Regions from separate parts of the Litoribacillus peritrichatus genome, predicted to be linked through region 2. Evidence: predicted binding sites of a transcription regulator. Region 2 holds the regulator's gene; each other region holds the start of a gene.
The links. Region 2 encodes FNR, which switches genes on or off when oxygen is low (the NO sensors DNR and NnrR bind a similar motif). Its sites were predicted from a motif close to TTGATNTANATCAA; they were not measured.
Positions count from the first base shown of each region.

Region 1: the regulator FNR is predicted to act here: its motif matches at 3,592-3,605, upstream of ABD744_RS05215 (DUF3149 domain-containing protein).
Region 3: the regulator FNR is predicted to act here: its motif matches at 2,229-2,242, upstream of nrdG (anaerobic ribonucleoside-triphosphate reductase activating protein).

Region 1 is NZ_BAABBN010000004.1:875,733-884,076, reverse strand. Features, by position in the region: gene ABD744_RS05235 (LysR family transcriptional regulator) at 1-635, shown strand, start outside; gene ABD744_RS05230 (GNAT family N-acyltransferase) at 782-2,197, shown strand; gene ABD744_RS05225 (STAS domain-containing protein) at 2,256-2,636, opposite strand; gene ABD744_RS05220 (hypothetical protein) at 2,914-3,276, shown strand; gene ABD744_RS05215 (DUF3149 domain-containing protein) at 3,367-3,537, opposite strand; gene ABD744_RS05210 (protein adenylyltransferase SelO) at 3,639-5,084, opposite strand; gene ABD744_RS05205 (DUF4136 domain-containing protein) at 5,185-5,745, opposite strand; gene ABD744_RS05200 (methyl-accepting chemotaxis protein) at 6,165-8,183, shown strand; gene ABD744_RS05195 (rhomboid family intramembrane serine protease) at 8,242-8,344, opposite strand, start outside.
Region 2 is NZ_BAABBN010000012.1:483,171-491,514, forward strand. Features, by position in the region: gene ccoP (cytochrome-c oxidase, cbb3-type subunit III) at 1-234, shown strand, start outside; gene ccoG (cytochrome c oxidase accessory protein CcoG) at 359-1,783, shown strand; gene ABD744_RS18775 (FixH family protein) at 1,853-2,359, shown strand; gene ABD744_RS18780 (heavy metal translocating P-type ATPase) at 2,443-4,830, shown strand; gene ccoS (cbb3-type cytochrome oxidase assembly protein CcoS) at 4,887-5,069, shown strand; gene ABD744_RS18790 (sulfite exporter TauE/SafE family protein) at 5,103-6,026, shown strand; gene fnr (fumarate/nitrate reduction transcriptional regulator Fnr) at 6,176-6,955, shown strand; gene ppnN (nucleotide 5'-monophosphate nucleosidase PpnN) at 7,024-8,344, opposite strand, start outside.
Region 3 is NZ_BAABBN010000006.1:69,617-77,960, forward strand. Features, by position in the region: gene edd (phosphogluconate dehydratase) at 1-1,360, shown strand, start outside; gene ABD744_RS09525 (bifunctional 4-hydroxy-2-oxoglutarate aldolase/2-dehydro-3-deoxy-phosphogluconate aldolase) at 1,383-2,018, shown strand; gene nrdG (anaerobic ribonucleoside-triphosphate reductase activating protein) at 2,352-2,987, shown strand; gene nrdD (anaerobic ribonucleoside-triphosphate reductase) at 2,974-4,821, shown strand; gene ABD744_RS09540 (SDR family oxidoreductase) at 4,967-5,728, shown strand; gene ABD744_RS09545 (acyl-CoA thioesterase) at 5,790-6,221, shown strand; gene ABD744_RS09550 (MerR family transcriptional regulator) at 6,473-6,895, shown strand; gene ABD744_RS09555 (permease) at 6,888-8,168, shown strand; gene ABD744_RS09560 (sensor domain-containing diguanylate cyclase) at 8,245-8,344, opposite strand, start outside.

The DNA.
Region 1 (8,344 bases), on a different contig from region 2:
TAACCACTACCGAAGCCGGTGAGCGTTTCTATCAGAAATCCAAAGCCTTATTGCAGCATGCCGCCTTAATAAAGTCCGACATGCAAAACAAACCTAAAGATACGGTTGAACTGTATGTCGCGCCTTCAGTGAATGCCCACGCTCTGATATTCAGTATGGAAAAACTTCAGGCTCTGCACCCGGACGTAAGTTGGGTACTCACCTCAAACTACAGCAGCGCGACCCACCAACTGATCAACATGCAACAACTGAAAGACAATCAAGAATGGACGGAATTATTGAAGGAAGAGTACTATCTTCTTCTGCCAAGCCATCATGATTTCGCAAAGGCGCATTCACTCAATACGAAACTCACTCTCCATGACTTGCTTACTCTGAGCTGGATTGAAAGAAGTCATTGTGAATTCGCTCCTGAATTCAACCGCCTGATCACCACACAAACCGCCTCCGTTCAGCTTGTGGCACGAGTGGATAATGAAGACTGGGCTGTGGCCTTGGTCGCCGCAGGGTTAGGCGCGACCATTATGCCGTTCAGTCCGAACCAATTACCCGAAAGTATTTACGCCATTCCCCTCACAGACATTGAAGGCGCCCCCTCACTATCAAGAACATTAGGGTTGGCCAACGACTATTAGGGGCAAGAAAACGCCGCCAGGAAATGACCATAGCAGGCCGAAGATTTTCTACTAATCATTTGTTTTATATATAAATTTATGGCAAATACATGACTCATGCTTTAGTATGATGCCAATAAAACAAACGTATCTTCAGCGCCTTTATTATGTACGGAAACTTCCCAAAAGAAACAGACCGAAAAGTCCATCGCCCACTTCTTCCGAGCAATCATGGTTACAAAGCTGAACTCATTTTCGCGGATCAGACCGTACCGGTGGTTTTGGGAGATTACACCAGTTTCGGTTTCAGCCTGATCTCGGATGAACAATACGATGAACTTTGTTTCCCCGGCCAAATTACCGTCATTCAATTCAGTCCTTTAATAGAACAACAATACGCCATTAAAGCTCAGATCATTGAAATGGATCGGGTCAACAATCAACTCCGAATATCCCTGAGAGTCATGGCTGACAGCTTCAAACAAGTGCCTAAATACCGGGCCATTCCACTGACAGGAAGCCACCGCCTGACAGGGCAGATTTTCCACCCGTTCCAATACAAAACCTTATCTTTTTTTGAAATTAATGAAGTCAGTAAAGAAGGGTTTCTGGTTTCCGGCATTCAACCTGAGTTCACCTTATTTACCAACATGGAAATTGCCTTCAATCTGGGCATGTTCCAACCTTCTAACCCAATCAGGGGCAGGGTCTCATCCATCAAGTTCCACGCCGATGGCACGGTTCAGTGTTTTATTCACATCATTAAGAAATTACCACCGGTTTTAACCGATAATCTCAATAAATACCTGATGAGGTACACGTCTTCTACGCCGGAAGAAATTCGAAACGCGGGTTTTGCCGTCAAAACCGTGAAAGAATTCATACAATACAAATATGTAGAAACCCAGGCAGATTACGAAGCCGTTCTTCGAACAAGACGATTTGCCTACTCCGGCGTCAACAAAATTGATGCCGAAGCCAACCTGGAAAAAGTCTCTTACTTTTTTGATGATTACAGCCACATTTTAATGGTCATGCACAATGATGAAATCATCGGCAGCGCAACCATCATCGTGGGCGACGGAAATCAAAAGCCGTTTGAAATCCAGACCTTTTTCGATAAAAACGCCCTGACAGACCTGCCACCGAGCGCAGAAACGCTTGAAATTGCGGCACTCTGTTTACACCCAGACTATCGAGATACAGACATTCTGCACGGTATTTTTGAACAGATTTACATGCTGACCATGATGCTCAATAAAAATTACATCATTGCAAGCAGTGATAAATACTTACTCAACCTGTATCAGTCCATAGGTTTTAAACTCACTGAACACGAATTCATTCAGCCTAAATACAACGACTTGGCGATGCATGTACTGGTCATACACAGGGATGCAGCCATTCGGGCCAAAGGGGTGAAGAAATTAATTTGGTGGCCACTCTGGGGCATAGTGAATTCGCATCTGATAAAGAAAAGAGTCATTCGTTACCGCCACTGGGAACGAATTAAGGCCAAATTACTGAGAAAGTCCTTTAAAGTGATGTTTTTCATTCGCTACCGTCGCCATTGGCAGGACTGAGAACTCGACACTCTTTTGAAAAGAGTGTCTCGGGTACGACAACCTGATCGGCAGAAAATCAGTCTTGCCCGGATCGAAATTTTTCCTGCATGGCCGCAAGGTAATCGTCCATCTCAGCATCGTCCCGGAAAATCGTTAAATCCGGCAGAGCTTTTACAATCTCGAAGACTTTCGTTATTTGAACCTGACGGTTAGCGACAGCCAAACGTCCGCCTTTTGCTTTCATTTGTTTGGTTGCCATAAAGACAACTCGTAAACCTGCAGAGCTGATAAACTCAAGAGGTTTCATATCAAAAATCAATAAATCCAAATCCGAAGCAACAAGTTCAGACACCAAAGCCTCAAGTTCCGGTGCCGTATCCGAATCCAACGACCCGGCCAGAATAACCCGCTTTACTTTCGAAGATTGCCCATCAACCACTTGAATATCTAACGCCACTTTACTCTCCTTTTAGACGACCGCTAACCACCACCTGTGAACTTCAATCTATCATAGCTGGTTTCATACATTTGAACACCCAACTAACGTTTAATGCATTCACCCTACCAACAATCAATAACTAATAACAAAGAACCAAAAATCACCATTAAATCGCACAAACCAGTTAAACGCTTGTTTGAATTCACAATTTCAACACGCCTTTTTTATCGCCAGTTTTCCCTGTGATATACCTTCAAAAGCATTATTTTCGTTTCAACAACATGAAGGTAATTTTATGGAATACATACTGATCATCGCAGCCATCTTCAATCTGATTGGCTCCATTAGCATCTGGTTTCAAGCACCGATTCCAGTAACCCAGGAATCCAAAGATCAACTCCCTTCGGACTACATGCAATGTCGAATTTTTACAGGTGGCACCGCACTGCTGTTCTCCGTTATTTACTTATACGTATTTTTGTTTCCTGAACTTGCACTGCCACTTTTATCATTCGGTATAGCACTCAAGCTCTGGTCTTTCGCATCAGCCTTTATCAGCTATTTGAAATTTAACTTCCCTAAAGATGAGTTTTTAAAAGTCGGGGTGGCAAATTTACTCTTTGCGATTTTATTCATCGCGTATCTTTTAACGATGTAAATAACGAAGTAAATACCAGAGGCGCTCGAAGCCTGCACAACGCAGGCTTAGGAAGGGCTAAACAAACGAAATGACCAAAGAAAGAACAGGCTATTTTTCCAAAGGGTTAGGGTGCGTTCTGTCGTACTCCTCTCCCTCGGCATTCATTTTAGAAATAAACATATACCCACAGAAAATGCCCATTCCTATTACAAAAACCACCACAAACAAGCTCAAGATCCCGCTCAGGCTAGTAAACAAATCAAAAAATGTATTCATCATCCTTCCCTCATCAAATTGTTATCTTTGATTTTAAAACCGAGGTCAGAAAATGATCTGATTTAGATCAATACTGCCGCTATATCCTTACTTTTTATAGTAATTTATGTGCCACAAAACGTTTGATACCTTCTGTCATACTCTTCTGAGGTGGCCTGATACTCAGAGGTGCCACTCACCTCTTGATAAGGCTGAGTCAAAATGGCCAAAAACGCATTTGCCGCATCAGAAGAGCCCGACTCTTCACTGGCCTGAAGTACCGCTTCCAGGTGATGATTTCTCGGAATCACAACCGGATTATGAGCCCTCATACGAGCTTCAATAGCATCGACCATATTTACCTGGCTGTTAACACGCACAAGCCATTGATCAAACACAGTCCCCAGTGAGGCTTTAATGTCTTTCATTGCAGCTTCCGATGTAAAAGACTTGGTCAAGAGGTCAAATCCTTGGGTGTAATCCAACTTTCTTTCCAAAAAGGCCTGTAAGATCTCTTCGATCAAGGATTCATCCGCCGGAGACAAATTGAATATCCCCAACTTACCAGCCATCATCTGCAGGTAAGCCTGGCGGTAACGCTCAGCAAACCCATTCACAAGCGCAATCACTTGCGCCATAATCTGCTCATCTTCATGGTTAACCAATAACAACAGACATTCCGCAAAACGAGCCATATTCCAGTTGGCAATACCCGGTTGATTTCCAAACGCATAACGGCCATTTCTGTCTATAGAACTGAACACAGTTTCAGGGTCATAGACGCCCATCATAGCGCAGGGACCATAATCAATGGTCTCCCCTGAAATGGCCGTATTGTCTGTATTCATCACGCCATGGATAAAACCAACGCGCATCCATGAAACAATCAGCTCTATTTGCTTTTCTATCACTCGATCCAAAAAGCAAATGTACCTTTGATCGCCCTGCTCGGTGATATCGGAGTAGTGGCGATTGATAGCAAATTCACTTAACGCTTTTAAAGACTCGACATCCCCTTGAGCAGCAAAAAACTGGAAGGTTCCGACTCGCAAGTGACTCGAAGCAACTCGGGTTACCACTGCCCCTGGCTGGGGAGTTTGACGATAGACCGCTTCACCGGTCCGAACCACCGCCAGACATTCGGTCGTCGGCACGCCTAATGACTTCATTGCAGCACTCATAATGAACTCACGAACAGCAGGCCCCAGAGCACAACGACCGTCGCCATTCCGGGAAAATGCACTTGGCCCAGAACCTTTCAACTGAACATCCTTTCTCACACCATCAGCATCCACAACCTCGCCTAGCAGGTGGGCTCTGCCATCGCCCAATTGTGGATTGAAGCTGCCAAACTGATGCCCGGCATATACGGTCGCAATGGCGCAAGAGCCTGGCACAACCTGATTACCGGAAAAGTACTTTGCTCGTAATGCGTTTTCTGAAGCATCAAACCCCAGAGAGTCAGCAAGTTCAGAATTCCACAGAAATAATTCGGGTGACTTAACCGGTGTCGGCGGCACCTTTTGATAGAAGCGTTCACCCAAATTAAGGTAGGTATTTGAAAACTGCATGAAAAGAATATCCTGGAGGCTGTTGCAGATAGAGTCCCATTTTACCCTTCTATGAGTATTGAATCATTAGATTCCGAACTGGCAGCAACTCAGCACTGAATTAATCTATTGTTGCAGAGACAGGCTTAGGCGGAAACTCTTTTAACATATGTTCAACCGCTTTTCGGATTCGGTGTGCACGCTCTTCCGGTGTACCGTGTTCGCGAAAGACATCTTCGACCGTACCACGCCAGATCAATTTATTGGTCTCGCGCTGAACCATATCCACCACCAGAATACCGACGTCTTTGGTTTCAACCGGAGAGTGCACTGAAACACTGCTGCCCCACCCTGAACTGCCAAACGACCCAAAACCGATACTGGTTCGAAAACCATCATCGTCTATTTTTTGTTCTGTTCTGGTAAAAAAGCGCACTAGAATATCTGCACTTTCTTCGGTCTCTACAGTAATGCCTTTTTTGGTCAACTGGTGGTCAACCGCCTGTATAACGCGTTTATCAACCAGATCATTTCCGGGGTATTTTGTTTCTTTGTTTTGAGTTTGCCATGCGTAGGTCTTCAAGTTCGAAAAATCTGTTTTTACATCGTAATCAGAAGTACTCCGAAAGGTACTGCACGCCATCAACGAAAAACTTACCAACACAATTAAAAAATATTTCACAACCCACTCCTACTGCCACCACATTACTCACTGGCAAGCCCGTTTATCAATCTGAGTTTTAAAACCGACGTCAAGTTTTAGCACTCACTACATCTAAGAATAGACCTTCGCAAAAAAGTTCACTTCTATCTATGAGCGAATAGCATGAATACCAACAACATCCGTGTTGTCAGCAACAGACTTCCAGATCAACCTGTCCAGTTGATCAATATTCCACAAAGACAATGCACTAATTCCTACAAGTTTACTCAGGTATTCCTCACGGCAAAATTTTATGAGGACGACTATATTCCAGTAATTCTTTAAAACGTTGAACACTCTGTTCAAAAATCTGTTTTTTAATCAGGTGAACCGTCAAGCAACGTCAGACGAGAAAGCCATCAGTTATCCTACAAAAGACAACCGTTCAGGATAGAATCATGATCAAACTACCCGCTTTCATCAATAACCGACCATTGTCAGCCAAAATAGCCTTCCTAACTGTGTTATTGGTGATTCCCACCGTCATTCTGTTGTTCTTTTACCTGAACTCGGCCAATTACCGCATTAATTTTGCTCAACAAGAAATCCAGGGCATGAAATTTCTGACGTTCGTCAGCCCTCTCCAACAAACCATAGCCAAACACCGAGGAATGATGGCCGTTTACCTAAATGGTGATAAAACATTCGAGCCACAAATCCGCCATGAAGAAAGCAAAATGGCCAAACTGCTCCAAGAGCTTGAGCTTGCAGAAAGCCAATTTGGAAAACAGTTTAAAACGGCCAAACTGACTCAGGAAATCAGAAGTCACTGGAACACACTAAACGGAAAGCGGGTCATGGAGCCTCGCCAGTCGTTCAACTCACATACAGAACTGATTCAGGATGTATTAGCGTTAATGGTTCACATCGCAGATCAATCTCAGCTGACGCTGGACCCCGACCTCGATACTTATTACCTGATGGACTTGATCACAGTGACTTTACCAGAGCTAATGGAAGCTCTCGGTAAAACACGCGGCATGACTTCAGGCATTGCTGCCTCCGGAAATATGTCCCGGGAAGAAGCACAGGAACTGAGTATCTTTACTTTTCAGATTGAGCAACGGGTGCAAAGCGCAGAAACTGCGCTGACCACAGCGTTTAAGAATACCCTACACCCAACACTTGAGAACGACCTTTCAGCGGTATTTGATCAAAGCCAAAACAGTGCGAACTATTTTCTGAAATTAATTGACGAGAAAATTCTGAATACCAACAACATCGAGATATCCAGCTCAGAAATTTTTAACGCAGGTTCAGACGCCATCGCCAAATCCAGCATGTTGCTCAACAACGCAGTGCCTGAAATGACACTGCTGTTGAACGAACGGATTGACCGAGTTCAAAATGACCGAAACACACAGCTACTGGTACTTACTTTGATTGCCACATCCGCTTTGGTTATCGCTTGGCTCATCGTTACCAGCATCAACACTCAGGTCAAAGAAATTCTCCAAGTAATCACCAAAGCAACTCAAGATAAAAAACTGTCATCCACCGCCCAGGTCTACAGCAATGACGACCTTGGCATCATTGCCCGTAGCCTGAACACTATGCTCAGTTCCTTTGCCCATATAGTGCAGGAAATCAGCCAATCGAGCATTCAGCTTGCTGCTGCGGCACAACAAACAGCCACCACCTCTCAGCAAAGTACAATCAACCTGGCCGAACAACAAGTAGAAACCTCACAACTGGCAACTGCCATTCATCAAATGGCGGCCACCGCAGAAGAAGTGGCCAACAGTACCGTCAGAGCGGCGGAAGCAGCAGGCAACGTAGACAGCCAAACAAGCGAAGGCAACAGCTTAGTTTCGCAAACGGTGGGCGCTATAGAACTGCTGGATAATGAAATCACAACCGTTGAGGCCATCATCTCCAAACTGAAAGACAGCAGTATCGGCATCACCAGCGTACTGGACGTGATTAAAAACGTGGCTGAACAGACCAACCTATTGGCACTGAATGCGTCGATTGAAGCCGCCCGAGCCGGCGAACAAGGCCGAGGCTTTGCGGTAGTTGCTGATGAGGTTCGTGCCTTAGCGCAGCGTACTCACGATTCCGTCGGCGAAATTGAAGGCATCATCAACACCTTCCGTAAAGACACCGAAGATGCATACAAATCGGTTGCATCATCAAAAAGCAAAGTGGATGAAACCGTGTCAAAAGCCAAGCAAGTTGAGAAATCACTGATTAATATTGGCATCGCCATCAGTACGATTCGGGATATGAATCATCAAATCGCCTGTGCCAGCGAAGAGTATTCAACGGTTAACGATGAACTGAATAAAAACGTGGTCAGAATTGATGAAATGTCTCAACAAACCGTGACGGGTTCAAATGAAATTTCATCCGCAAGTAAAGAGCAGGCTCTGCTGGTTTCTAATCTTAAACGACTGGCGGAATCCTTCTCTACTTGATATTAGCTGAAAACAAAGGGGCTCTATTTCACATAAGCCCCCTTTTGCCTCCAGTCACTCAGCGTGAAATCTGAGCGGCTGGGTCAGTCAACATGCCTAAAATTGGGTTCCGCTTCAACACATAAGGTTTTAGCGCCAAAGCAATCAAAATCCCCACGATG
Region 2 (8,344 bases):
GACTTGTTTGCAACTAACTGTGCAGCATGTCACGGCCAGGACGGTACAGGTACTCAAGCATTGGGGGCTCCGAACCTAACGGACAACACATGGTTGTACGGCGGTACTTTACAACGCGTCAAGCATACGATCCGTAACGGTCGTACTGGTGTGATGCCTGCTCACGAAAACCTATTAGGTGAGCAAAAAGTACACATTTTGGCTGCTTATATCTACAGCCTTTCTAACGACTGATTTACATCAGCCATTAGATGAAAAATGCGGCCAACTGGCCGCATTTTTTATAACTAAACTATACAATTGACTACTAGATCAACATAATACCCTCCGCATAAGTCTGCACAGCTAAGAGGCGCTCATGGGAAACAAAATCCCTACTAAGAATGTCGAGTCTGATCCGGTCATCCAATTTACCGGAGATGACGCAGTACAAAGTCGAGATAAAATTCAGGTACGATCCATTGATGGTCGCTTCACAAAATTCAGAGTCATTGGCGGCTGGCTTTTGTTCATTCTCTTTTTTGGAACTTCCTGGATAAACTGGAACGGCCATCAGGCGGTGTTATGGGATATTCCTAATCGCCAGTTTAATATATTTTCCATTACGCTTTGGCCTCAGGACCTCGTTCTTCTTTCCATGCTGCTGGTCATTTGCGCCTTCGGCCTATTTGCTGTCACCATGTTTGCAGGCCGTATCTGGTGTGGCTACACCTGCCCTCAAAGCGTCTGGTCCTGGATTTTTATTTGGATTGAAAAAAAGGTGGAAGGCGAACGCAACGCCCGAATTAAGCTCGACAAACAACCGTTCAGCATGAAAAAACTGGGCTTACGCTTAGTTAAGCACAGCCTATGGATTGCAGTAGGCTTGGCCACCGCAATTACCTTCATCGGCTACTTTACCCCCGTCCGAGATCTGGTTCTGGACTTAGTAACGTTTAACCTCGATTCCGGCACTCTGCTGTGGATCGCTTTTTTCACTGTCATGACTTACTTAAATGCGGGCTGGCTAAGAGAACAAGTCTGCATATATATGTGCCCGTATGCACGTTTTCAGGCGGTCATGTTTGATAAAGACACTTTGATTGTTTCGTACGATGAAAAGCGCGGTGAAAACAGAGGCCCACGCAAGAAAAAAGCCGATCCTAAAGAACTCGGCCTGGGCGATTGCGTAGATTGCTCGCTTTGTGTTCAGGTTTGCCCTGTGGGCATTGATATTCGCGACGGCCTTCAATACGAATGCATTAGCTGTGCCAAATGTATCGAAGCCTGCGACAGCGTGATGGATAAAGTGGGCTATGAGCGAGGCCTCATTAGCTATACCAGCGAACATCAACTGGAAGGCAACGACTGGAAATTATTCAGACCACGTTTTATTGGCTACATTGCCCTTCTCCTTGCTATGATGGCCGGACTTTTATTTGCACTGTTGACCCTCATCCCGGTTGACCTTGAAGTAGATCGAGGACGTGGCGCCAATCTCTTCCGTGAAAATTTCCGTGGTGACATTGAAAACAGTTACAACATCCGAGTCATGAACAAGTCGCAGCAAGACCAGGTTTATACTTTGACCGCCTCCGGTTTTGACGAACTGTCCATCGTAGGCAACACAACCATTGAGTTGAAGTCCGGCGAAATCAGCCAGGTTCCGATCAGCGTCATTGTCCCGGCGAGCAAATTAAACTCCCGAAGCGAACCGATTTTCTTTCAGGTTCAGGCAGCGTCGGATGAGGCAATCCATGCAGAAAGTGAGAGCCGCTTCATGGGCCCACGAAAACGACAATAATTATGGCACCATCTGATGATTTGATTGTCAGATGGCCAAACGAATACCCAAACCAATTGAGAGAAAAAAATGACAGAACAGAACGAAAACACTGGAAACTGGAACCAACCTTGGCTTTGGTTTACGTTGGCGCCCCTGATACTTTCCGTCGTTCTAGGTTTAACCATGTTGGCTATCTCCATTAAGGTACAAGACGGCCTGGTGACAGATGACTACTCCAAAGAAGGCCTCGCCATCAATGAGCGCATCGAACGTGAAGTCACAGCCAAAGAAAAGAACATTCAGATATCGCTTAAATTTGATGACATCACCGGTGACTTTGTCGCAGATTTTAAAAGCGATTTAGAAAGCCACCCTGAAAAATTACTTCTGGAAATCATCCACCCGGTAAAATCCGACTTGGATGTGATTGTCTATCTGACACATCAAATTAATGGCCGCTACATTGGTCAGCTTGCTCAAACCGTTCAGCAAAAGCGCTATCTTCGTGTCTCCGACCCAGATAACAACATATGGGTTTTAGTGGATGAGTTCCAATTCCCGCTAAAAGACACCATCACACTGAAAGCAAATTAATCCCATACCAGCCCTGACCCAATCAGGTCGGGGCGCATGATGCCAGCGTTCAGCGACCTTTATTAACAGCCAGACCCCAGTATATGAGTGATAATCCTTGCTACCATTGCGGCGAATCCATTCCGTCACACATCAACGTCTCCTCCGAAATTGATCAGCAAGAACGGGAATTCTGCTGCATTGGCTGCCAAGCGGTTGCCCTGACCATTTCTGGAGCAGGACTGAGTAATTACTATCGTTTCCGAACGGAAAACGCCCCGCAAGCATCGGATAACGCAAGCCTTCAAGAGAAGTATTCACTGTATGATGAAGAATCTGTCCAAACCCGTTTTTGCAGTTATAACGAGAATATCGCCTCCGCGACCTTACTTATTTCAGGCATCAGCTGCGCAGCCTGTGTCTGGCTAATAGAAAAACATCTGGAACACCTCAGCGGCATAGAAGAGGTTCGGGTTAACCTGACCACCCACAGAGCCACCATCAGCTGGAACACTCAAGACATCAAGTTGAGTGAAATCTTTTACGCCATTGATGCCATTGGCTATCATGCCGAACCCTGGAAAGCCAACCGGGCCGCTCAACAACAGCAAAAAGAGAATCACACTGCCTTGGCTCGCTTAGGAATTGCAGGTATCGGCATGATGCAGGTGATGATGATGGCCAATGCCTTATATTTTGGTCACTACACGGGCATTGATCAGTCCTACGAGTCTTTTATCCGATGGGCCAGTTTATTCCTAACAACGCCCGTTGTGCTTTATTCTTCATTTCCGTTTTTCCAAGCCTCGTTTCGCGACCTCAAAACCCGTCACTTAACGATGGATGTACCGGTGTCCATTGCCATAGCTCTCGCCTTCTCTGCCAGCATCTGGGCCACATTCAAGGGAACCGGTGAGGTCTACTTTGATTCGGTTTGTATGTTTACCTTCTTTTTGTTGTTAGGTCGCTTTTTTGAAATGAAAGCCCGACATCAAAATTCCCAAGCCAGTAATGAGTTAATTGGTTTACTCCCAAACACCACACTGGTTTATAAAGATGGCGAATATCAGATAACCTCCACAGAGCAAATTAAACTAGGCGATCAAGTGCTGATCAAGCCCGGGCATACCGTGCCGTCTGACGCTCGCGTCATCGAAGGCACGGCGGATCTGGATGAATCGGCATTAACGGGTGAATACCTGCCCGTCTCTAAAACCATTGGCGATGAAGTCTTAGGTGGTACCGTTTGCCTGGACCATCCTTTAGTCGTTGAGATCATTAAAATCGGCCACCAAAATACCTTAAACCTCGTTGTTGAGCTGATGAACAAAGCGGAGTCTTCAAAGCCCCGCATTGCCAGAATTGCTGACACCATCGCCAGCCGGTTTGTCGCTGCGGTCTTGATTACGGCCGTCACTGTTTGGGGATGCTGGATGTTTATCGACCCGGATAAAGCCTTTTGGATCGCCTTATCCGTGCTTGTGGTTACCTGCCCCTGTGCGCTTTCGCTGGCCACACCAACGGCTATTACCGCAGCAACTTCCTCCCTTAAACGCTCAGGTCTGGTGATCACCAGCACACACGTACTGGAAACGCTACCAACCACCACCGATGTGTTGTTCGATAAAACCGGAACGCTCACCCAAGGTAAGCTCACCATTGCGGATGTAACAACCGTCGATCAATTGAGTAAAGAAGAAGCCTTGGATATAGCGGCGAATCTTGAAGCCCTTTCAGAACACCCTATTGCCAGAGCATTCCCAAGTTCAACCAGCCCAGCCACAGACGTAGTTATCACGCCAGGTGGCGGCTTATCCGGGGTGATTGACTCAGAAACCTATCATATCGGCCATGCAGAGTTCATTGCACAACAACTGAATTCATCCGAAGTAAAATCGCCAGACTCCAACCATTGGGTCATACTGGCCAACCACGAACAACCGCTGGCTTGGTTCAAAGTAGAAGACACCGAACGAGAAGATGCCATCCAGGCAGTGACAGAAATGACCGAACGTAATCTTCAGGTTCATATGCTGACCGGTGATCGCTCTCAAGCGGCAAAGATCATAGGTGACAAACTCCAAATACCTAACATCCACTCGGGCTTATCTCCGCAAGAGAAACTCGACAAGTTAAATGAGCTGCACGCTCAAAATAAAAAAACGCTCATGATTGGTGATGGCATTAATGACATTCCTGTATTAGCTTCAGCAGGCGTATCCATTGCAATGAGCGAAGCAACAGATTTAGCCAAAACCAAATCGGATATGGTGCTCATGAACGGAAAACTGACAGCCATATCCAAAGCATTTGAAATAGCCGTTAAGTGCAGAAAAGTAATTAAACAGAATTTATCGTGGGCTTTATTGTATAATCTGATTGCTTTACCGCTGGCCGCCACAGGTTACATTCCACCCTGGGCTGCCGCGATAGGTATGTCCACCAGCTCTCTGGTGGTAGTACTTAATGCCGTTAGGCTTCGTAATATTTAAACCAACGAAGCTCAAGGCAACTCAATCAATGCTAATCGCGCGTTAAGAGGTTTCAAGTGGACAGTATTTTATTCCTGATCCCTATTTCGATTATTTTTTTAAGCATCGCTGTTATCGCCTTGGTGTGGAACATTAAGAGCGGTCAGTTTGATGACCTTGAATCACCAGCACATAAAATTCTGTTTGATGACGACGACGAACTCCTTCCTGATGATGCAAAACCTACGCAGAAAAAATAACCCTCCAATCCATTATTGCCTGATCTTACCTATATGACCCCAGATACACTTTCTTTTGCAGCAGCTTTTTTAGTCGGACTTTTAGGCGGTGCACACTGCATCGGCATGTGTGGCGGAATCACCGGCGCTTTCGGCGTCAACACAAAAGGTTCGATCAAAAATCGCCTGGCTTTATCACTGAGTTTTAATAGCGGAAGAATTATCAGCTACACCCTTGCCGGGGTTCTGATTGGTTTAATCAGCACCTTCTTTACCGACATCAACCCGATGATAGGCATGGTACTCAGAATCATCGCAGGGGTCTTTATCATCCTTATGGGGTTATACGTTGCAGACTGGTCTCGTGCGATTACCTCCATTGAAAAAGTTGGCCAGTTTATTTGGAAGTTTATTTCACCTCTGACCAAACCGTTTTTGCCGCCATCCAATCCACCCAAAGCACTGATGCTTGGCTTACTTTGGGGATGGCTTCCGTGCGGCCTGGTTTACAGCACCTTAGTTCTTGCTTCAGCCAGCCCAACGGTCATGGGTTCAGCCTCGATCATGTTTGCTTTTGGCTTGGGTACTTTACCGACCATGCTTTTAACCGGAATGCTCGCTTCACAGCTGACGAGTTTCATTCGAAATCAAAGTGTCAGGTATGTGGCTGCTATACTTATGATACTGATGGGCGTGTGGATTATTTTTGGTAACAGCCAACACATCTTTGGACATGGAAATCATGCGGGTATGGATCATTCGGCCGGAGGTCATTCAACCGGAGATCATTCGAATATGAATCATGGTAATCCAAATGACACGATTGACCATTCTAATATGAACCACTCGGAATCAACTGGCACGATCGATCATTCCAGCATGGATCATTCAGAAATGGATCACTCAAACATGGATCATGGCATGCAAGAGAGCCAGGTTGATCACTCTAAGATGGATCATTCGAAAATGAATCATTAACGTCGCAAAAAACGACCAAATGGTTATAATTTAGAATCACTAATTATTTGATTTGTAAGCCGATGAAATATCCTTGCACTATTTAAGTGCTTTATTGGTTTACTCGCATGTGATATAAAACTCAAAAATTCTTAAAGAAGATACAGAAGATGTCACAAAAAACCTTAAATTCAGTCAAAAGCTGTGGAACGGCCGTTAGCTGCCAGGATTGTACTCTAAGTTCATTGTGCCTTCCTATTTCGCTGGACGGGCACGACGTCGACCGATTAGATGCCATCATCAAACGCGGCAGACCCTTCCAGAAAAGTCACACCATCTGGCGACAAGGCGATGATTTTCAATCGGTTTTAGCAATCCGATCAGGCAGTGTAAAAAGCTTTGTTACCAGCCCATCCGGAGAGGAGCAGATTGTTGGCTTCCACTTTGCCGGTGAGCTGATCGGTTTAAACGGCTTATTTAAGAAGAAGTATCCAATCTCGACCGTTGCCCTTGAGACAACGACCGTTTGTGACATTCCATACGACAGCTTAGACGCACTGGCAGACGACTTACCAGAGCTGAGAGACCAGATTCTTCACAGCATGAGTCAGGAAATATCTGAAGATCAGCAAATGATGCTGCTTCTGAGCAAAAAAACCTCAGATCAGCGTTTAGCTACGTTCTTGGTTTCCCTCTCTGAGCGTTTTCATCGCCGAGGCTACTCTGCAACGCGTTTCAGATTAACCATGTCCCGAAACGATCTCGGTAACTTCCTGGGGTTAGCGGTTGAAACCATTAGCCGTATTTTCAGTAAATTCCAACAGCAGGAAATCCTGAGATTCATTGACAGCAGCAGAGACATCGAATTGCTGGATATGGACACACTTTACGAACTTGCTGACTTGCAAGACAGCGTACAAAGACCTTGCGGCAGTAAATCCGCCAGTTAAAGCCTGTTGATAACGACAAAAATATAAGCCCTTTCGGGCTTATATTTTAAATTGCGTTCCTCTCAAATTCAGTCAGTAATTACTTCATAGCAAGGAACGTACTTGCTGCCCGGCAACTTCATCCGCTTCTGCCGAACAAAAGATTTTAATAACTTATCCAGCTTTTGCATCAATACTTTATCACCGTGCAATTTAAAGGGACCGTGCTTGTGTATTTCAGCAATGCCCTGTTCTTTTACATTACCCGCAACAATACCCGACATTGCCCGCCGTAGCTGTGATGCCAACTGATACGGAGGTTGATCCATATGCAAATCCAATTCGGACATAGTTTTATGAGTCGGCACAAAAGGCTCCTGAAATACCTCATTAATCTTCAGTAACCAATTAAAGTAAAATGCATCCTGAATGGACTTCCGGTGCTCTTTCACCTCAGTCATTCTTTCATTTAAAGTAATTGCTAACTGCTCAGGATCAGCAATAATAATTTCATATAGCTTCTGGGCTTCAGGCCCTAACGTACTGCCAATAAACTCATCGATTTCAATAAAGTAATCCGCAGACTCTTTGGGGGCCGTAAAATACACAGGAAACGCTTGTCCGTGATCACTGCCCATCAGCACGCCGAGTAAATACAAAATTTCTTCAGCCGTACCGGCGCCACCAGGAAACACAACAATCCCGTGGCCCAAACGAATGAACGCCTCCAGACGCTTTTCAATGTCCGGCATGATGATCAGCTCGTTCACAATCGGGTTTGGCGATTCTGCTGCAATGATGCCCGGTTCCGTAAGACCTATGTACCTCGGGGTGCGGATTCTTTGCTTCACATGGGCCACGTTTGCGCCCTTCATCGGCCCCTTCATCGCGCCCGGACCACAACCGGTGCAAATATCAAACCCCCTCAGGCCCAACTGATAACCCACTTCTTTGGTGTAATCATACTCAACACTGCCAATGGAGTGTCCTCCCCAACAAACGATAATGTTCGGGTCCATCCGAGCTTTTAGCGCATTGGCTTGCCTTAGAGTATGAAAAACAGCCTCTGTAATTTGAGCCCCATTGCCTTCCTGACCTAACTCGTCCAAATCAAGCTGAGTACTCAGGTAAATGATATCTCTCAAGACCGAATATAAATTCTCTTTCACCCCTTGAATCATTTTTCCATCTACGAATGCTCTTGCAGGTGCATTCTGAACTTCCAGACACGCGCCTCTCGCCTGGGGCACAATATTGATATCAAAATCGCGATATTGATTTTCAAGCTGTTCTATATCGTCATTATCAATACCGCTGTTCATGACCGCCAACGCACATCGGCGGAATATTTCGTACATTTTTCCTTTGTTTAAACCACTGAGTGTATTCACCTCGTTCATGGACAAAACA
Region 3 (8,344 bases), on a different contig from region 2:
AATTATACCTGGCTTGCTCATGGCGGCCCTACGCTTTGGGCATTTACCCACTATTTTCGTCCCTGCCGGGCCCATGGGCTCTGGCATCAGCAATTCGGAAAAGGCCAAAACCCGTCAGCTGTTTGCCGAAGGCAAAGCCTCACAAGAAGAATTATTAGACTCAGAGTCCAAGTCGTACCACAGTGCAGGCACCTGTACTTTTTACGGTACGGCCAATACCAACCAGATGCTGATGGAAGTGATGGGCTTACACCTCCCGGATTCGGCGTTCACACCGCCGGACTCAGGTCTTCGCCATGCTTTCATTGAACAAGCCGCAAAGCGTATCTCCGAAATTACCGGCCTCAGTAACCACTACACACCCGTTGCCGATGTCGTATCAGAAAAAACCATTGTAAATGCCATGGTCACCTTGATGGCGACTGGCGGATCAACCAACTTAATCATCCACTTAACCGCCATCGCCCGTTGTGCCGGTATTCACATTACCCTGGACGACTTCGATAAACTCTCTTCCGTGGTGCCACTCATCGCCCGGGTTTATCCCAATGGTCAAGCCGACGTCAACCAATTCCATCATGCGGGCGGCACCAGCCGGGTCATCCATGAATTATTGGCCGCAGACTTATTGCATGATGACGTCACCACTGTTGTTGGCGATACGCTACGAGATTACGCCCGACGCGCAGCACTGAAGAGTCAAACCATCGTCTACCACTCGCCCCCGTCCGACACCGACAACGCCAATACAACTGGAAACGATATTATCCGCAGCGCCGATGCCCCCTTTGATGCCATTGGCGGGATCAAACGGCTGAAGGGTAACCTGGGGGATGCCATCATCAAAGTTTCCGCCGTACCGAAAGAACAGTGGGTCATCAAGGCTCCTGCGCGCGTTTTTCATGATCAGGCCGACTTCATTAAAGCCTTCCATGACGAGCAACTCACGGGTGACTTCATCGCCGTAGTGCGCTTTCAGGGGCCAAAAGCGAACGGAATGCCCGAGCTGCATAAACTGATGCCCTTGTTAGGCAGTCTTCAGGACAAAGGTCAGAAAGTCGCGTTAGTCACGGACGGTCGATTGTCCGGCGCATCGGGTAAAGTACCTGCCGCGCTGCACATTTGTCCGGAAGCCATGCAACTGGGGCCGATCAGCCAAATTCAGGAAGGCGACATGATAGAACTGGATTGCCATCAGGGAGTTCTCAAAGTCACCGGCTGCGATCTCAGCACCCGACCATTTGCGCAACCCCCCTCGGGTCACGTTCAGGGCGTTGGCCGAGAACTGTTTTCCGTATTCCGACACTCCGTCGGGCCAACCAGCCAAGGAGCAATCAGCATCCAATGGGAAGAAGCATAAACGCCGCTAAGGAAGCACGCATATGAGCAACAGTTTCAAGCAACTCATCGAACAATACAGCCCGGAGTCCAAACCGGTTTTACCCGTCATAGTGATCGAAGACATTGAACACGCCGTTCCCTTGGCTCATGCACTGGTGAATGGCGGTATTCATTTTCTTGAAATCACCCTGCGCACAGAACACGGGCTGGAAGCCATTAGACGCATCAAACAAGAAGTCCCCCATGCCTGTGTCGGGGCCGGAACCGTCACCAACGAACGTGATTTTGAAAACTGTCTCGATGCAGGCGCCGAATTTTTAATCAGCCCGGGGATCACACCAACACTGGCCAAATACGCAGAGGACACTCCGGTGCCCTATTTGCCCGGCATCGCCTCAGCGTCCGAGTTGATGCTGGCCCAGGAATACGGGCTGAACGAACTCAAGTTTTTCCCGGCGGAGCAAGCCGGCGGAGTCAAAATGCTTAAAGCGCTGTCCGCGCCTTTTCCTGATATCCGATTTTGCCCAACCGGTGGCATCAACGCCGATAACGCCAAACAATACCTGACACTCAACAGCGTCATGGCGGTGGGAGGCAGCTGGATTTGCCCTTCTGAGCTTATTCAAGCCAACCAATGGCAAGCCATTACCGATTTATGTTTACTCAGCCATCGCTGATTCCAGCTTCGCCGGAGTTTAATATTCTCTGCTCCGGCGTGTATTCCAAAACCATTCAGAACTATCACTCCGGTCATTGCAAAGCGTGAGTGATCTCCCGAAATATTCAAGACCGTTTCGTTCCAAAACCCCCATCGTTTCACCCTCACATCCTTCATCGTCGTACATATAAATCACTCAGCCACCACCTATACGGATTCATCCAAAGCATTGATCCAGATCAATCACTTTGACTGGCAACCCACACCAAACACAATATATTGTATCTAAACACAAACACACCACACCATATATAGACATATATTATTTATGGGTATTTGAAGGACGTATCCAATGGAACTCGATCATCTGATTTATCCCTCGACGGAACATCAACCAATTCGAACCACCAAACCACATCCTCAGGCGCCCGAGTTTCACCACCAAAAAGTGAAGGAAAAACCCTTCAACAGCTCTCAAGCCCAAATCGTATTTCAGGAATTACCTGAACACATTTCACTGGCCTATACCATTTATGGCTGCCCTTTGGCCTGCAAAGGTTGCCACAGTGAAGACACTTGGGACAAACGTCAGGGCCACGCATTGTCCGATCAATCATTTACTGAAGATTTGGTCACTTATCAGGGCTTAATCAATGCCGTGGTTTTTTTTGGTGGCGAATGGCATCCATTGGCATTGCAGGCCAAGTTAAAAATTGCTCAGGCCCATGGCCTGAAAACCTGTTTATACACTGGGCTTGATTCAGTCTCCCGACTATTAAAGCCCCATCTGGATTTCGTCAAAACCGGTCGCTGGATTCCTGAGTTGGGCGGATTAGATGCAACCACGACCAATCAAAAATTTCTGAAACTGGAGCACGGAGAAGTGGTTGAAGACCTTACTCACTGCTTCAGAAAATCCTCAAACAACATCAATTCAACCCCATATTTGACTAACACGCACCAAGGAGTCACTCATGCTTCGGCTTAATACAGATCAAGTGAACGATAAGCTTAATTTCATCGAATCTTATATCCACGCAAATAATGCGGCGGAAGGTTCTGCGGTCGACGCCAATGCCAACGTCACTCATAAGAACATTGCCACGCTGGAAAGCGAGCTGATGAAAGACGCCATCATTCAAGTGAACCGGGCACGAGTAAGAAACAAAATCGCAGAGCTGTTTGGTGAACCATTGGCCGAAGAATATTTGCGCCAAATTGAAGATCACGAAATCTATGTGCACGATGAAACCAGCTTAAAACCTTACTGCACCTCCATCACCATGTACCCTTTCCTGTTGGACGGCTTGAAAGGGTTGGGAGGCGAGTCCAAAGCCCCTAAACACCTGGAGTCTTTCTGCGGGTCTTTCGTGAATCTGATTTTTGCGATCAGTGCCCAATTTGCCGGTGCCGTCGCGACCGTTGAATTCCTGACTTATTTCGATCACTTCGCCCGTCAGGATTATGGCAACGATTACCTGACCACCCACCCGAAAGAAATTGGCAATCACCTCCAGCATGTGGTCTATGCATTAAACCAACCCGCTGCCGCTCGCGGTTATCAAAGTGTGTTCTGGAACATCTCTCTCTACGATCAATATTATTTTGAATCCATGTTTGGTGATTTTGTGTTCCCACCAAACAAACATGGCGATATGGTCAAACCCCAGTGGCAGTCCGTCAAAGGCTTGCAAGAATTCTTCATGAACTGGTTTAACGAAGAACGTAAAAAAGCCATTCTGACCTTCCCTGTGGTGACGGCCGCAATGCTGACCAACGAAGGCCAATGTAGGGATACCGAGTTCACCGAGTTTTGCGCTCAACAAATGGCGGACGGCAACAGCTTCTTTGTGTACCAATCGGATAATGCCGATTCGCTGGCCTCCTGCTGCCGACTGCGCAATGAAATTACCGAAAACACCTTTTCCTACACGCTGGGCGCCGGAGGTGTCGCCACGGGTTCAATTAATGTCATTACCTTAAACATGAATCGTCTGGAGCAAGACGGCAGCGACCTGAATGAAGCCATTGTTAAAATTCAAAAATATCAAATGGCCTACCGGGCATTGATGGAAGAATATCAGGACAACGGCATGTTGCCGGTCTACGACAGTGGATTCATCAGCCTCAATAAGCAGTTCTTAACCATCGGCATCAACGGCATGGCCGAAGCCGCCGAAAGTAAAGGCATTACCGTGGGCAATAATCCGGACTATAAAGCGTTTGTCCGATCCCGCTTGCAAGTCATCTACCAGGCAAACCAGAAAGCAAAAAAAGAAACGGGTTACCTGTTCAACACCGAGTTCGTGCCCGCTGAAAACCTCGGCGTAAAAAATGCCAAGTGGGACAAAAACGACGGTTATCAGGTCGCCCGCGATTGCTATAACTCATACTTCTACATCGTAGAAAATGAGCTGAGCAATGCCCTGGATAAATTCATCCTCCATGGCCGGGAAATGACTGAATATCTGGACGGCGGGTCGGCGTTACACCTCAATCTCGATGAAGCACTGACCAAACAACAATACGTGCAGTTATTTAATATTGCCGCCACCACCGGCTGTAATTATTTCTGTATTAACGTCAAAATCACCATTTGTAATGAATGCAATCATGTGGATAAACGCACCTTACACGCTTGCCCGTCATGTCACAGTCAAAACATAGATTATGGCACTCGGGTCATCGGTTATCTGAAACGCGTATCAGCGTTCAGCCAGGCGCGCCAGAAAGAACATGGCATTCGTCATTACCACAGGCAAGCGCCAGCCCATCCAGTACAGCCTCAAGCGGGGCTACACACTAATACTCTCAGGGTTTAATCGCTTCCGACCATCTGTCAAAAGCAGCAGTCAATCCCGTTGGCTGCTGATACAACCACCACAAAAGTCTCTGTAAAAACATGAATGTACGACTATTCTATGGTACAACGTCACCCACATTCTATGGATTCAAGGAGACGATCCCGTGACTAAAACCGCCATCATTACCGGAGCCACCTCAGGCTTTGGCCAGGCCTGCGCTCGCAAATTCGCACACGACGGCTATAAGTTGGTTATCGTGGGTCGTCGAAAAGAAAGGCTCGAAGCACTGCAAAGCGAACTGTCCCAAATAACCGACGTGCATTATTTGGTGATGGATGTGCGAGAGCGCCAAACGGTCTTTGATGGTTTTTACGAGTTACCCGAGGCGTTCAATAAACCCGATGTTCTGATCAATAATGCCGGGTTGGCATTAGGCCTTGAGCCTGCGCATCAAGCCAATCTCGACGATTGGGAAACCATGCTCGACACCAACTGTAAAGGTTTGATGTATTGCACACGAGCGTTATTGCCTGGCATGGTGGAGCGTAAATGTGGTCACATCATTAACGTCGGTTCCATGGCAGGCAACTGGCCTTATCCCGGCGGTAACTGCTATGGTGCATCCAAAGCCTTTGTGCAACAGTTTTCCCGAAATCTGCGTTCCGATGTTCACGGCTCCGGCGTAAAAATCACCAACATCGAACCCGGCTTTGCTAAGACTGAGTTTTCACTGGTACGCTTTAAAGGCGACGAGTCACGAGCAGATACCCTATACCAAGACGCAGAACACCTGAAACCGGATGACATTGCCGACATCATTCTGTGGACAGCCAACACCCCAGCGCATGTCAACGTTAATACTCTGGAAGTGATGCCCACCAATCAAAGCTGGTCACCTTTGGCCATCCATAAAAACGACAACTGAGCCACCCGGATCTTATATTCAAAGCCCGTTACGGGCTTTCATTAAGCCGCTTAGGAATATTATGAAAATCTTCGAAATGCAGTTTAAGCCGCGCTGGTCCGATCTTGATCCGAACCAACATTTACGACACACCGCCTACAACGATCACGCAACCCAAGTGCGCTTTACTTTTCTCGACGAACACGGCTTCAGCCAAGAACAATTCCGCCAGCTCAATATCGGGCCGGTCATTTTTCGGGAAGAAACCACCTTTCGCAAAGAAATCGGCATGTCCGAAGGCTTTACTGTGGATTTTGAAGTCATCAGTTTAAGCAAAACCGGTAAAAAGTGGTGTTTCGCACACAACTTTTGGCTTGCCAGCGGCACTCTCGCGGCCACCGTCAAAGTGGAAGGCAGTTGGATCAACCTGGACACCCGAAGATTTACCAGCCCGCCAGAAGAACTGCTGAGCTTATTTCAAAAAATTCAGGCCAACAACCAAGCCAGTCATTAACGCACCACAATCCATCATCGACCAGTTATTTAAGCAATCACATGACTGCCTTTGCTGACTTATCAACCCAAGCGCAACTTGAAAAAAGCCACCAGCTCACCCCTGAGGCATTCGAACAGGCAATCAAAGACACCTTCGGCTTTTGATCGGTTGCGCTTTCAACGTCATTAAAAATATCTGACAACCCCTCTTGACCTGTGTGTAACACCCAGCTTTATGGTATAAGCTAAACACAGAGAGAGGGGTTTCTCATGACCGTATCAGAACTGGCCAAACGAACCGGAGTGACCGCAGACACGATCCGACATTATGTTCGTACCGGGCTTCTTGAGCCCAAACGTGATCCTAATAATGGCTACAAGCGTTTTTCTGCCACCGACGAACACCGTTTGAATTTTATTATTCAAGCCAAATCCCTTGGGTTTTCGTTACCCGACATTCAAACCATTTTTGACCAGGCAGGTCACGGGGAATCTCCTTGCCCGCAGGTGCGTGAAATCATGACGCAACGAATGCAGGAAGTGGCCGATAAGCTTGCTCAAATGCAACAAACCTATGACACCATGCAAAAAACCATGAAACGCTGGGAAACACAGCCCAATTGCATTCCCACCGGGGATCACATTTGTCATTTAATCGAAGGATTCAGTGAAGAAGGATGCTGCCATGAGTGATTGCTGCAATTCGTCTGACCAGACAACAGCGAAACAAATCAATGCTTCGCAGGAGAAGAACAGTGCTGCTATGACCGCAGCTACGGATAGCTGCTGCGCTGCGTCGGAAACATCAACAACGACGGCATCATCATGTTGCGCTCCCGCTTCGAAAAAAGACACTGCCAAAGCGAGCGGTTCCTGTTGTGGCTCGGAAGGTCAGACTCATGATCACGGCACCTCAGGCAATACCGCTTCCAGTTGTTGTGATACCGACGATAACAAGAACATCGACTGGATTTTATGGGTTTCCAGTGCCGTAGTTCTGAGTCTCTACAGCCTCTATTTGTTGACCGACAGTACTCAAATCAGCTGGCTCGACACTATGGCCTCTACCTCCTTTGAAATGATGAATGCCATGTGGTGGGGCGTATTGCTGGGCATCGTATTGGTGGGTTGGTTGAACCGAATCCCCAGAGAAGTCGTTGTTTCCGCATTAGGGCCTGGCCATACCAAGCGAGGCATCTTCCGGGCAACCCTTGCCGGCGTGTTACTTGATCTTTGTAATCACGGCATATTAATGGTCGCCATGAAACTCTATGAACGGGGTGCCAGCCTGGGACAAGTCATGGCCTTTTTGATCGCCAGCCCTTGGAACTCATTTACCCTGACCCTCATTCTGTTCGGTTTGATTGGCATCCCCTGGACACTGTCCTTTATTGTATTCTCTATGGTCATCGCCTGGATCAGCGGCCACTTGTTTGATCATTTCGAGAAAACCGGTCGTCTGCCTATGAATCCAAACATGATGGATTTGCCGGAAGACTTTAAGTTAAGTAGCACACTCAAAACCTTAACCAAAGAAGCCGACTATTCGCCCGCAGCCACCGGTGCCATGTTACTGGACGGTTTAAAAGGGGCACGCATGGTCATCCGCTGGATTATGTTTGGTGTGGTGCTGGTCGCGTTGTTAAGAGCGTTTGTACCGCTCGAAATTTTCGAGACCTGGTTCGGCGCAAGCGTCGGAGGGCTATTCCTGACCTTACTGGCGGCCACTGTGATTGAAGTCTGTTCCGAAGGGTCAACCCCGATTGCCGCCGATTTGGTCAACCGGGCCAGTGCACCAGGGAACGGCTTTACCTTCCTAATGGCCGGCGCATCCACCGATTACACCGAAATTATGGTGATCAAAGACACCATGAAAAGCTGGAAAATTGCCTTGTTCTTACCGTTGATCACGGTTCCCCAGGTGTTATTTATTGGCTGGGTGATGAACATGATGGCGGGAAGCTAATGAGCTGATCGCGGAAGAGTATCGCAACACATTTCATCTGTTGCGGTACTCGACCAAAGCCAAAAACCGGAAGGCGTTATTCGCCTTCCATGCCCGGTTGATAAATGGTCGAGCAATTGCGGCCATTCCTTTTACAGTGATACAAAGCCTTATCAGAATTTTCTAACCACTCGGTA